Regions from separate parts of the Streptomyces marispadix genome, predicted to be linked through region 2. Evidence: riboswitches for the same ligand, from Rfam matches in the RefSeq annotation. Region 2 holds a riboswitch; each other region holds the start of a gene.
What was found. Region 2 has a riboswitch for cyclic di-AMP ahead of MMA15_RS27810 (transglycosylase family protein). Riboswitches for the same ligand answer to the same signal wherever they lie in the genome.
Positions count from the first base shown of each region.

Region 1: it holds a riboswitch for cyclic di-AMP, as region 2 does, so the genes downstream of both, MMA15_RS17660 (C40 family peptidase) here and MMA15_RS27810 (transglycosylase family protein) in region 2, are expected to answer to the same signal.
Region 3: it holds a riboswitch for cyclic di-AMP, as region 2 does, so the genes downstream of both, MMA15_RS12415 (M23 family metallopeptidase) here and MMA15_RS27810 (transglycosylase family protein) in region 2, are expected to answer to the same signal.

Region 1 is NZ_JAKWJU010000002.1:4,191,896-4,196,170, forward strand. It holds gene MMA15_RS17650 (cytochrome P450 family protein) at 1-226, shown strand, start outside; gene MMA15_RS17655 (hypothetical protein) at 318-671, shown strand; gene MMA15_RS17660 (C40 family peptidase) at 913-2,010, opposite strand; cyclic di-AMP (ydaO/yuaA leader) riboswitch at 2,018-2,194, opposite strand; gene pcrA (DNA helicase PcrA) at 2,404-4,275, shown strand, end outside.
Region 2 is NZ_JAKWJU010000002.1:1,615,260-1,619,534, reverse strand. It holds gene MMA15_RS06965 (thiamine pyrophosphate-dependent enzyme) at 1-212, shown strand, start outside; gene MMA15_RS27810 (transglycosylase family protein) at 479-1,507, opposite strand; cyclic di-AMP (ydaO/yuaA leader) riboswitch at 1,513-1,695, opposite strand; gene MMA15_RS06950 (response regulator) at 1,951-2,760, opposite strand; gene MMA15_RS06945 (oxidoreductase) at 3,057-3,974, opposite strand; gene MMA15_RS06940 (alpha/beta fold hydrolase) at 4,168-4,275, opposite strand, start outside.
Region 3 is NZ_JAKWJU010000002.1:2,980,014-2,984,288, reverse strand. It holds gene MMA15_RS12425 (PP2C family protein-serine/threonine phosphatase) at 1-136, opposite strand, end outside; gene MMA15_RS12420 (Rieske (2Fe-2S) protein) at 526-1,452, opposite strand; cyclic di-AMP (ydaO/yuaA leader) riboswitch at 1,987-2,149, shown strand; gene MMA15_RS12415 (M23 family metallopeptidase) at 2,557-3,516, shown strand; gene MMA15_RS12410 (aldo/keto reductase) at 4,133-4,275, shown strand, end outside.

The sequences.
Region 1 (4,275 bases), 2.6 Mb from region 2:
TCCCGACCGCTTCGACATCCGCCGGGACGCACGCGGCCACATCGCCTTCGGGCACGGGCTGCACTACTGCCTGGGCGCGCCGCTGGCCCGGCTGGAGGGGCGTATCGCGATCCGCTCGCTGCTGGAGCGCTGCCCCGGCATCACGTGCGACGCGGACGAGGCCACGCTGCCGTGGATGCCGGGAATGCTGATCAGGGGGGTCAAGCGGCTGCCGGTCCGCTGGTGACCGACAGTCCCCCGCCGACCGGTCGCCGGGGGCCGCCTCGGGCACGGGCCCCGGGCCCGGCGCGCGTCGCCCCCGTCGCTAGGCTCCGGCCATGGACGTACTCATAAATGTCTTCGTCGGGCTCCACGTCATCGGCATCGCGGCCCTGCTGGGCGGCTTCTTCTTCCAGATGAAGGCGATGCGTACGAACGAGGCCCGGTTCGTCCCCGGCATGCTGCACGGCGCGCTCACCATGCTGCTGACCGGCATGGTCCTCGTCGGCCTCAACCAGGCCGCGAACGACCCGGTGAACAACGTAAAGATCGGCCTCAAGCTCGCGCTGCTCGTGGTGATCCTCGGGCTGGTGTATGTGAAGAGGGACGAGGAGAAAGTGCCCTCGTCCCTCTTCGGCACGGTCGGCGCGCTGACGGTGGCGAACATCTTCGTCGCCGTCCTGTGGACGTGACGACGAAGCCTGCAAGTCGCCTTCGCCTGCGGAGGGTTGAGCCGCCGTGCCCGCCCTGCCCCCGGGCCCGGCACTGCTCGGTCTCCGGAGTCCCGCTGCTGCCCGGCCCCTCGTCGGGCCCTCGACCGGGCTCCGGTCAGGCCCTCACCGGGCCCTGACCAAGCCCTGACAGAGCCCTGAACGGGCCCTGGCCGGGCGGTGATCCGGGCCCGGCCGCAGGGCCGCCGGGCCCGCGGACGGCTCAGCCCGGCCGCACCGCCGAGTGGTACGGCATGTAGCTGACGTCCTCGTACGTCACGTCCGCGCCGGGCTTCGGCGCGTGGATCATCTGCCCGCCGCCCACGTAGATGCCGACGTGGCTGATGTCGTCGTAGAAGAAGACCAGATCGCCCGGCTTCATCTCGGACTTGGCGACCTTCGTGCCGACCTTGACCTGGTCCCAGGTCGTACGGGGCAGCGAGATGCCCGCGGCCTTCCACGCGCCCTGGGTCAGCCCGGAGCAGTCGAAGGAGTTCGGGCCGGTGGCTCCCCACACATACGGCTTGCCGAGCTGGGCCTTGGCGTAGGCGAGCACCTTCTCCACCTGCGAGGACTGCGAACCGCCCGGCTGGGAGCCGTCGCCCTTCTCGGCCTCGCGGCGCGCCTCTTCGGCCCGTTCGGCGGCCTTGCGCGCCGCCTCCTGCTTCCTCTTCTCGATCTTCGCCAGGCGCGCCTTCTCCTCCGCCGTCAGCTTCGACAGCAGCTTGCGTGCCTCGGCGAGCTTGTCCTGCACTTCCTGCTTGTTCTTCTTCAGCGCCTTCTGCGACGCGGCGAGCGAGGCCAGCTCCTCGGTGGCGTGCTCACGCTTGCTCTGCGCCGCCTTCCGCTGCTTCTCGAAGTCGGTGACGGCCTCCTTCTGACGGCCGGTCATCCGGTCGAGCATGTGCGACTGCTGGAAGAACTGCTGCGGGTCCTCGGTCAGCAGGAGGGTCGCCGTCTGGGACATGCCGCCGGTCCGGTACTGGGCCGTGGCGTAGTTGCCGAGCGTGCGGCGCGCGTCGTTGAGCTTCGCGGTCCGCTCGGCGGCCTCGTCGAGGGATCTGTCCGCCTTCTTGCGCTGGGCGTCCGTCTTCTCCTTGGCCTCGTTGTACTTCTGCGTCGAGGTCTCGGCCTGCTGGTAGAGCTTGTCGACCTTCTTCTTGACCTCGGAGATCGACGGCTTGCCGTCGTCCGGTGCGGCCTGGGCGCTCTGGGAGAGCAGGGAGACGGAGGCGAGTGCGGCGGTGGTGACACCGATGACACCGCGCTTCTTAGAGGCGGACTTCAGTATCCGGGTGCGCGGCTTGCGATGGGACGCCAAGACCGGCAACTCCTTCCGTGAACCGCCTACCGGGTTAGCTGACGGGTTCGGGCTCTCGGAAGGCGGCCCTACGGGTCGTGCGCGGTGCTTCCGCGGTGCGACTTCCCGATTCACCCCGGGTGCGTACGCGGTCTCACGTTCTCCGCTGCACGCGGTGGGTCCCCGGCTCCGGCGAAGCGCTCCTGGGAGGCCCGTCGGACGTCCGTCGGATTCGGCGGAGGCGGCCCGTGCCGACGCTTTCGCCGGACATTGGTGCGGACCGCCTGGCACGGCACCGTAGCGAGATGTGGGGCGTCTGTGAAGGCCGATAGGTGATACGTCCGATATCTGTTCGTTATCCCGTGCGGGACGTGGCCGTGCGGTGTCGGAGCGGCAATCTAGACTCGTTCGACGATGAGCAGCCTCTTCGACGACGAGTTCCTGGCAAGCCTCGCGCCCGTGCGCGCGCAGGACGGTTCCGCGTCCGTGGAGGGCCCAACGGGCCCCGGCGGAGCGGGGATCGGGCCCGACGACGGCCCTGCGGCCGGCCCCGCGGGCGCCGGCGGCTCGTCCTCGCATCACAGGGGAGGCACGCCCCGTACGGTCGTCGATCCGGACGCGCTGCTGGAGCAGATGAACGAGGCACAGCGCGCGGCCGTGGTGCACACCGGCTCGCCGCTGCTCATCGTCGCGGGCGCGGGATCGGGCAAGACGCGGGTGCTCACCCACCGCATCGCCTATCTGCTCGCGGCACGCCGCGTTCACCCCGGGCAGATCCTCGCCATCACCTTCACCAACAAGGCCGCGGGCGAGATGAAGGAGCGCGTCGAGGAGCTGATCGGGCCGCGTGCGCAGTCGATGTGGGTGTCGACCTTCCACAGCGCGTGCGTTCGCATCCTGCGCCGCGAGAGCAAGAAGCTCGGCTTCACCTCGTCCTTCTCGATCTACGACGCGGCCGACTCGAAGCGGCTGATGGCCCTGGTCTGCCGGGACCTGGACCTCGATCCGAAGCGCTATCCGCCGAAGGCGTTCAGCGCGAAGATCTCGAACCTGAAGAACGAGCTGATCGACGACGAGGACTTCGCGGGCGCCGCGTCCGGGGCGTATGAGAAGACTCTCGCCGAGGCGTACACGATGTACCAGGCGCGGCTGCGCGAGGCCAACGCGCTGGACTTCGACGACATCATCATGACGACCGTCCATCTGCTCCAGGCGTTCCCCGACGTCGCCGAGCACTACAGGCGGCGCTTCCGGCACGTGCTCGTCGACGAGTACCAGGACACGAACCACGCCCAGTACACGCTGGTTCGGGAGCTGGTGGGCACCGGCGAGGCGGGACCCGAGGGCGGACCCGAGGCCGAGGCCGGACCCGAGGGTGGTCAGGAGCGGCAACGCCCCGCCCCGCAACGTGCCGAACTGTGTGTCGTAGGCGACGCCGACCAGTCCATCTACGCGTTCCGCGGCGCCACCATCCGCAACATCCTCCAGTTCGAGGAGGACTATCCGGACGCCACGACGATCCTCCTCGAACAGAACTACCGCTCCACGCAGACGATCCTCAGCGCCGCCAACGCCGTCATCGAGCGGAACGAGAACCGCCGCCCGAAGAACCTGTGGACCCAGTCCGGCGCGGGCGCACCCGTCACCGGCTATGTGGCCGACACCGAGCACGACGAGGCGCAGTACGTCGCCGACGAGATCGACCGCCTCACCGACGCGGGCGAGGCCAGGGCAGGCGACGTCGCGGTCTTCTACCGCACCAACGCACAGTCGCGTGTCTTCGAGGAGGTCTTCATCCGCGTCGGCCTGCCCTACAAGGTCGTCGGCGGCGTCCGCTTCTACGAACGCCGCGAGGTGCGCGACGTACTGGCCTATCTGCGGGTGCTCGCCAACCCGGAGGACGCGGTGCCGCTGCGGCGCATCCTCAACGTGCCCAAGCGCGGCATCGGCGACCGTGCGGAGGCAATGATCGAGGCACTCGCGCTCCGCGAGAAGATCACTTTCCCGCAGGCGCTGGCCCGTGTGGACGAGGCGTACGGGATGGCCGCCCGCTCGGCCAACGCCGTACGGCGGTTCAACGTGCTGATGGAGGAGCTGCGTACCGTCGTCGAGTCAGGGGCCGGGCCCGCGACGGTGCTGGAGGCCGTGCTCGAACAGACGGGATATCTGGCCGAGTTGCAGTCCTCGACCGACCCGCAGGACGAGACACGCATCGAGAACCTTCAGGAACTGGCCGCCGTCGCCCTGGAGTTCGAGCAGGAGCGCGGCGAGGACGAGCCGGGCACC
Region 2 (4,275 bases):
CGGAGAAGCACCAAGACACCGCGCCATGGCCGGACTTCGAAGAGGTCAGTGTCTCCGGCATGGCGGAGGCACTGGGATGTTCCGCGCGGCGCGTGACCGGACATGCGGAACTGCTCGCGGAATTGGACGCACTGCTGCCCGAACTGGCCCACAGCACAAGGCCGGTGGTTCTGGAAGTCGCGGTGAAGGCCGACGAGGTCTTCCAGCCCTGACTTCCAGTCCTGGCTTTCATCCTTGAAACCCGGCAGCCCTGAATCGACCTCGTGATTCTCCCCGCGCTGCCGTAGCGGTACCGCGGCAGAGGTACTGCCGTATCGGTTTCGCCGTATCTGTGGCGGCAAATGAAAGCCGTCGGCGGCCGTCCACCGGAATGTTCCCGTGGACGGCCGCCGACGGCGGGCCGCAATGCGGCGCGAATTTGCGAACCACTGAATCGTCCGGCAGGTCCCGAGGAGCCGGATTCCGCCGAACGGTCGCGTCAGTACGGTCCGTTGACGTTGTCGATGGAGCCGTACCTGGCCGCCGCGTAATTGCACGCGGCCACGATGTTCGCGACGGGGTCGGTCATGCTGTCGGCCGTGCCCTCGACGTGGTAGGCGTCGAAGGTGGGCTTGATGGTCTGGAGCAGACCCTTGGACGGGGTGCCGTTCTGGGCGTTGATGTCCCAGTTGTTGACGGCGTTCGGGTTGCCGCCGGACTCCCGCATGATGTTCCGCTTGATGCCGTCGTAAGTCCCGGGAATGCTCTTCGACTTCATGATGTCGAGAGCCTCGCGGATCCATCCGTCGAGGGTGTTCCCGTACTTCGAACCGGACGTGTGCGTGCCGCCGGCCTGCGGTGCCCCGCCGCCCTGCGGCTGGCCGCCCTGGTCCTGGGCCTCGCCGGAGAGGGCGAGCCTCTGGCCCGGGTGGATCAGGTCGGGGTCTGATCCGACGGTCTTGCGGTTGGCCTCGTAGAGCTTCCGCCAGCCGCCCTCGGTGTCGTGCTCGCGGGCGATCGCGGCGAGGGTGTCGCCGGTCGCGACGGTGTACTGCTCGTCGTCGCCCTTCTCGGACTTCTTCTGCTTCGCCGCGGGCTTGGCCTTCTCGGAGTCCGAGGAGAGATCCGGTGCCGCGCTGTCGCTGCCGAGCCCGGCCTTCGGGCCGCACGACGGCCAGGCCCCTGCGCCCTGGCTGTCGAGCACCTTCTCGCCGACCTTGATCTGCTCCTCCTTGGTGGCCTGGTCTGCGCGCGGCGCGTACTCCGTGCCGCCGTTGGCGGCCCAGGTGCTCTGGCTGAACTGGAGGCCGCCGTAGTAGCCGTTGCCGGAGTTGATGGACCAGTTCCCCGAGGACTCGCACTGGGCGACCTTGTCCCAGGTGTCGACGGAGGCGGCGTGAGCGCTGCCGGTACCGACGAACGGAAGGGCGAGGCCCGCACCGCCGGCGGTAATGGCGAGGGAAGTGCGCGACATTCTGCGCGTGATACGGCGATTGGGCTGACGACGGTGTCGACCGCGTCCGGACATAGGGCTGTTCCTCTCCTGCGCCTGCGAGGTGAGCTGTCGGATTCGGGCTGGAGTTGCCCGGCCGCGGCGAATGCGAGGGGGCATTCGCATACGGCTTCACCCCTAGCCGTGCGCACCTTGGGTGCGGAACGCGCGGCACTTACTTTGGGTCCCCCGCTCCTGCCGGGCTGGGATTGCGTTGTTTTCCGCCGCTGGGCGGCAGGATTAGGCGTCCCGGCAGCGGACCACCGCACGGGAGACGCGGTGGGGTTGCACGTTAATCAGAAGAAAATCGTCTTCACAAGAAAGCTGAGTGCACCGAGGAGAGGGAAGATCACCGGAATTGGCCGGCAGTCGGCACCGGTTGATGCTCCATAGTCCTTGCGAAGCAAGGGAATTGAGAATGCGGCCCGACGGGCGGCAATGGCTTTGTGACTCTGGTCACTGATTGCCTGTGGCGCGAATCACGCGGACCCCGATGTCTCCTCTTGGGCGTCCACGCGGTGGTAGCGGCGTTCCGGGCGGCCCGTGGTGCCGTATCGGAGGGTCACGCGGGCGGTCCCCAGGGAGACGAAGTGCTCCAGATAACGGCGGGCGCTCACGCGCGAGAGCCCGCTGCGCTCGGCGCACTCGGAGGCGGACAGGCCGGAGCTGCCGCCGGCGGCCTCGAGGGTGGCGCGCACCAGCTCCGCGGTCTGCTCGGTGAGGCCCTTGGGCAGGCGGGCCGGGGTGTGGGCCGCGGGGGCCGCGGGGTGCGGGGACGTGGCCGTGGCTGCGTCGGCCGTGCCCGTGGCGGTGCGGGCCCCGTCCGTGCCGTCCGGTGCCGCTTCGCCGGGCGCACCCGCGAAGAGCCGGTCGACATCGTCCTGTTCGGGAGCGTGGAGCGCGGCCAGCTCCGCGCGGCGCTCCGCGTACCGGCTCAGCCGCTCCCTGAGGAGCTGCCCCTCGAAGGGCTTGATGATGTACTGCACCGCCCCGCCGCGCTGGGCGCCCCGCACCGTCGCCGCGTCCCGCGCCGCCGTGACGACCAGCACGTCCGGGCTCTCGTCGGGGGCCGCCGTACCGCGGAGCTCGCGCAGGACCTCCAGGCCGGGCACGTCGGGGAGGTACATGTCCAGCAGCACGAGATCGGGCCGGAGTTCGCGCACCGCCGCCAGGGCGTCGTTGCCGCTGTGCACGGCCCGTACGACCGTGAACCCCGGCACCTGTTCGACGAGGGTGCTGTGCAGCCGGGCCACCATGAAGTCGTCGTCGACGACGAGCACTCGGATCACGGCTGCCTCCTCTCCTCTCTCCGCGACGGCAGGCTGGTCGTGTGCGCATGTACGGGATCTACGGGACACGCATGTTCGGAACGGGGCGAATGCGACCTGAGCGCCGAATCGTACGAATCGCGGAACCCGGGGACATTCCGGCCTTGTGGGCGGCTGGGCCCGTAGCGGTCCCGGCGATCAGTGCGGCCCGTGCGGCTGGGCATCCCGGCCGTCCGGTCCGGACGCAGGAAACCATGCCCGACGCACTGCCCGCACACCAAGGCCCCGGGGCCCGTTCACGGCGCCCGCGCGTTCGTTCACAGCCCCCGGTAGGTCACTCCCGTCAGCCGCTCCGAGGCCGCCCAGAGCTGCCCGGCCGCGATGTCGTTCCGCGCCCATGGCGCCCGCCAGGCCGATCCCGGGCCGCCCCGTACCGCGAGGATGCGCGGCCCGTAGAACGAGTCGCTCTGTACGTACGGTGCGGTCGCCGCGTACAGCACCGGTGCCGCCCCCTGGTCGGCGGAGGCCCCGACGGCGTCGGTGACGAGCTTGGTGATCCGTTCACGCCGCGGCTGCCCGGCCAGTCGTGGGCCCTTGGTCTGTAGCTCGGTCCTCGCATAGCCGGGGTGGGCGGCGGTGGAGGTCAGGTCGAGCCCCTTGTTGTCGGCGCGGTGTGCCAGCTCCCGCACGAAGAGCAGATTCGCCGTCTTCGACGCGCCGTAGGCCGCCATGGGCCGGTAGCGGCGTTCGCTGCCGAGGTCGCTCATATCGATGTTGGACAGCACATGGGCCATGCTGGCGACCGTCACGACGCGTGCGCCCGGTGCCGCCAGCAGACGTTCCAACAGCAGCCCGGTGAGGGCGAAATGGCCCAGGTGGTTCACGCCGAACTGCATCTCGAAGCCGTCGGCGGTACGTGCGTAGGGCACCGCCATCAGGCCCGCGTTGTTGATCAGCAGATCGAGCCGTTCGCAGGGCAGGGTGCGGGCGAAGTCCCGTACGGACAGCAGGTCCGCGAGGTCCAGCAGACGCAACTCGGCACGCGCCTCGGGCACTTGGGACATCAGCCGGTCGAGGGCGAGCGCGCCGCGCTGTTCGCTGCGGCAGGCGAGCACCACGCGGGCGCCGCGCCGCGCCAGTTCGCGGGCGGTCACATAGCCGATCCCGCTGTTGGCGCCCGTCACCACAGCGGTGCGTCCGCTCTGGTCGGGGATGCTGCGCGCTGTCCAGCTCATGCGGTTCAGCGTATGGCGGGCGGGCGTACCGCGCGAGGGAGCCGTCCCATACGGGAGCCGCGACCGGGACCGCGACGGCGACCGCCACCGTGACCGTCACCGGGACCGAGGCGCGAACGGGGCTCAGGGCCGTCAGCCGGCGCCCCCACGGCCCATCCGCATGGCATGCGCACCGGCTCGCTCCCCCGCCCGTTCACTGCCGGTCGGTCTGCTCGGGCAGCCCGTCGTGGTGTACGACCAGCGCGGCGGTGACCGGATCAGGGCACTCGGCGTTCGCGAGATGAGCGGCACCCGGAACCTC
Region 3 (4,275 bases), 1.4 Mb from region 2:
TGACCAGCTCCAGCACCAGCGCCATCACCACGAGCGTCGGCGGCAGCGCCTTCACCCAGCGGGGGAGCCAGTCGACGCGGCGGGTGCGGTACAGACGTGCGGTGAGCGAGCTGCTGCGGGGCGTTCTGCTCCGCATGCTGCCCAGGCTCCGCAGCAGCCCGGAGTCTCGCATCTCCTCCGCGCCGGGTGGACGCCCCCGCACGACGCCGGGGACGCCCGTCGGACCCGAGGGACTCCGGCCTTCGGCCGCCGGGTCTCCCCCGCTGCCCCTGCCTCCCGTGTTCACGTTCGTCCGTTCCCTTCCACGGGGCGGGCCGGGCCGCCGCTCCTGCTCCGGCCTCTTCCCAGTCTCCGCCGGCGGTGCGGATCCGGCTCGCCGTGCACGGGCAGGGGCGGCCGACCGCGGAAGTATGCGCCGTAGGCGCTGGTACGCGGGCGAGGCGCGGCGAGGGCAGCTCACACACCGGTGCGAGCGGGCGGCTTCCGCATCCACGCTCCGCGCCCGCCCGTCACTTCAGGGGAGCGTCAGGCGAGCCTCGCCTCCACCTGGCCCTGGCTCTGCCGCGTCTCGAACACGGGCTGCGGGGAGGTCGCCGGACCGGACACGTTCCAGCCGTCCGACAGCCGGAAGACGCTTCCGTGCCACGGGCAGCGCACACATCCGTCGCTGATCTCGCCCTGCGACAGCGGCCCGGCCATGTGGCTGCACCGGTCCGCCAGCACATGGACGGCGCCTCCGCTCTCCCTTACGACGACGACCGGCGTCCCGCCGACGGTCCGCCGCACCGCCTCTCCGACGGGCAGATCCGAGGCGGCGCCCAGGGAGTGCCAACCCGGCTCCGTACGCACGGAGATGTCCTCGGCGTGGTTGATGGCGGACGCCTGCCGGTAGGCGAGATGACCGCCGAGCGTGCCGCCGATGCCGACGGCGGTGAGCCCGGCGAACCCCAGCATCCGGCCGCGCAGGGAACGGCCGCGAAGCCGTGCGCCCAGCGAGGACATGTAGCAGGAGATGGCGACGGTGTTGGCGAGCGCGTGCACGAGCCCTACGCGCATCTGCGGTTTGCGCAGCTCGGCCCAGTCGATCCATCCGGTGATGGCGGCGGGTACGGCGGCGCCGAGGCCCGTGGCGATCAGCAGCGCGGGCGCGTAGTGCCGCCGCTTGCCCGGAATCAGATCCAGTACGGCCGCCGAGAGCCAGGTGCCGATGGGGATCTGGACGAGCGCCGGATGCACGGGATGGCCGAGCCAGTGGCCGTGCAGCGCGTCGCGGTCCTCTTCGCTGAGGGGGAGTGCGTGCACGGCCCGCTGGATTCCCTGGAGCGGGGGATCGAGCCGCGTGTCGCGCTCGGTCTTCTCGATGGCGGTCAGCACCCGTCCCTGCCGCTCGGGATGGGGCAGCACGGCGCGGAGGGCGCCGGCACATGCAAGCAGCTTCTGTGAATAGGACATACCGCCCGGTTCCCGTCAGGAGCGGGAGCAAACAGCCGGAGCGTCGCCGGGTCGTGGCGCCTCTGCCCGCCGGGCTCGTCTGTCGGTGTTCCGAACCCGGGCTCCTCTGTCGGCGTTCCGGGCCGGGTGCGCGGGCCGGGTGCGCGGGCCGGGTCTGGGTACCGGGTGCCCCTGGGGGTCGTCCGGCGACCCCGCCTCCTCGTCCCGTTTCCCCCGTCTCGTTCCGCTTGCGGCCCGTAGCGGCGATCCGGAGTGCCATGGAACGACATGTGCGCCGAACTGACGCCTCTTCACCGGCGGTTCACCGGTCACGCACGGCGACCGCACGTACCGGCCTGGGTGACCGCGTGTCCCAATTGGCCCCTACTGTCCGGGAAACTGCATGTCACGCGGCTACAAATCTCGCCGGAACCGCTTGGAATCACAGTCGCCGCTCTATTAACGTTCCATAACGCAGCGCGGTCGTCACCGCCGTCACGAGAGACGGCTCCGTGCGCCGTCGCCGAATCCTGAAAGTGCACCATCCCGAGCCACAACTCGATATCGCTGCACCAAAGGAACCGGGGAACCACCCCCTGCCACTCACAAGGCGGGGATGGGGTGAATCGACAAGTTCCGCCCACGGGCGGGCAGTTCGTAGGAGACCTTCCTGCTCCGAACCCGTCAGCTAACCCGGTAGGCGAGAAGGAAGGAAAGGAGAACGCCCCCGTGGCGTCCAACAGGCATGCCCCCGAGGGCACGTACGACCCGTATCTCGACGACGAAGAGTCCGGCAGATCCGGCGACTACGGCTCCTCATCCGGCGACGACGGCGCGTACCACCGGCAGTTCGGCTCCTCGTACGACCGTTACGACGACTACGCCTCGAAGCTGACCGAGGTGTACGAGACGCAAGGTCACGAGGGCGGGCCCCACGGGTACGACACCGTCCCCGGACACGAAGCGCCTTACGCCACGCATGAGTTCGGCACGCAGGAGTTCGCCACCGGCGGGTTCGGCACGCAGGAGTTCGCTGCTCACGAGTTCGGCACCCACGAATTCGGCGTCCAGGAGCACGACTTCGGGACGTCCGAGTACGGCAAGTACGAGTTCGGACCCGACTCCGTGCCGCCCGTACCCGACGCCTTCGGCCCGGACTCCCCCTCCTACGAGGAGTGGAACCCGACCGAGGACTCCGTACGCCCCGTACGCGGACGCCACAAGCTCGCCAAGCAGCGCGGCGGCAGCATGGCCCGCAGCGGCGCGGTGCTCGGCGTCGGCATGATCGCGGCAGTCGGCGCCGGCGGCATGGCCACCGCGCAGGAGAAGCCGTCGACGGCCATCTCCATGCCGGATGTCGCAGCGGCCGCCGACAAGGCCAAGGACCTTCCCGGCGTCAAGCTGCTGTCGGGCGGCTCCGAGGAGACAGTCGCAGGTCAGCCCCTCACACAGGCGGCGCTGACCGAGAGCGACACCCAGGCCGGCCGTACGGACGCGGGCGAGGCACTGCGCTCCCGCATCCTCCAGCAGGCCCAGCAGCAGCAGAACGCCGCCGAAGCCTCGGCACGCGAAGCAGCCGTCGACAAGGCGGCCGACGCGGCACGGGCGAAGGCGGCCAAGGCGGAGAGGAAGCAGGACGCCGCCGAGCGGGCGAAGGCCGAGGAAGCCCGCCTCGCCAAGCTCGCAAAGAGCTTCAAGCTTCCCGTCTCCGGTTACCAACTCACTTCCCAGTTCGGCGAGTCCGGCGGTCTGTGGGTCAACGGCCACACCGGCACGGACTTCGCGGCCTCCTCCGGCACGCCGATCAGGGCCATCCACTCCGGCACGGTCAAGGAGGCAGGCTGGGCGGGATCGTACGGCTACCGGACGATCCTGAAACTGGACGACGGAACCGAACTCTGGTTCTGCCACCAGTCGTCGATGAACGTCTCCGCGGGCCAGAAGGTCCGTACGGGCGAACTCATCGGCCGCGTCGGCTCCACCGGGAACGTCACAGGCGCCCATCTGCACCTGGAGGTCCACCCCGGCGGCGGCGACGCGATCGACCCGGCGGCGTGGCTGCGGGGCAAGGGCCTCTCGCTCTGACGCCGGCGGCGAACCGGAGGCCGGGCCCGCACAGTTGAGCCCGGCCGCCGTAAGGCTTCGCACAAGCGGCACCGCCTGCGACGACGGCATCACGGATTCCGGCGGCAGGAGTTCCGTATCCGCGGAGTCCCGCGTCCGCGGTCCGGTGCTCGGCGGCTCACACCCGAGCACAGGCCCCGCGACGATCCGCAACCGCACCCGTACGCAAGCCGGTTCGCGTACCCGCAGCGGCGCATCCGCCCCTCCCCGGGCGTCGCCGCATCTCACATCTGCACATTCGTACTGCCGACGCGATGACCTGTCGCGCCGCCGCCGCCTCGCACCGTCGGGGTGCCTGGAACACGCGCAACTCACCCATGCCCCTCGGCGCACACAAAGGAGGGGACGAGGCGGCGGCGGACGGGGGCCCTCTCCATGCGGGCCGCCCCTTGCGGGCTGTGCCCCGTGCGGGCCCGCCCCGTCCGGGCTTCCACGTACGTACTCCACTCACGGACCCGCGTACGGCCGCGTCGCCCGGCACCCGATGCCCCGGCGGCCCTGGTGGACCACCCCCCGACACCAGGGCCGTCGGCCTCCGTGCCTGCCGGGACGCGCACACGGGCGCTACGGTCGGCACATGTCTGAGTACGACTCCCCTGACGCGACCGGCGAATCGCCCGACGTGGCGAGCGGCGGCGGCCTCGCCTCCCGCCGCCCTCTCGGCCGGCTGTCCGTATCCCCGCTGTGCCTCGGCGGCAACGTCTTCGGCTGGACCGCCGA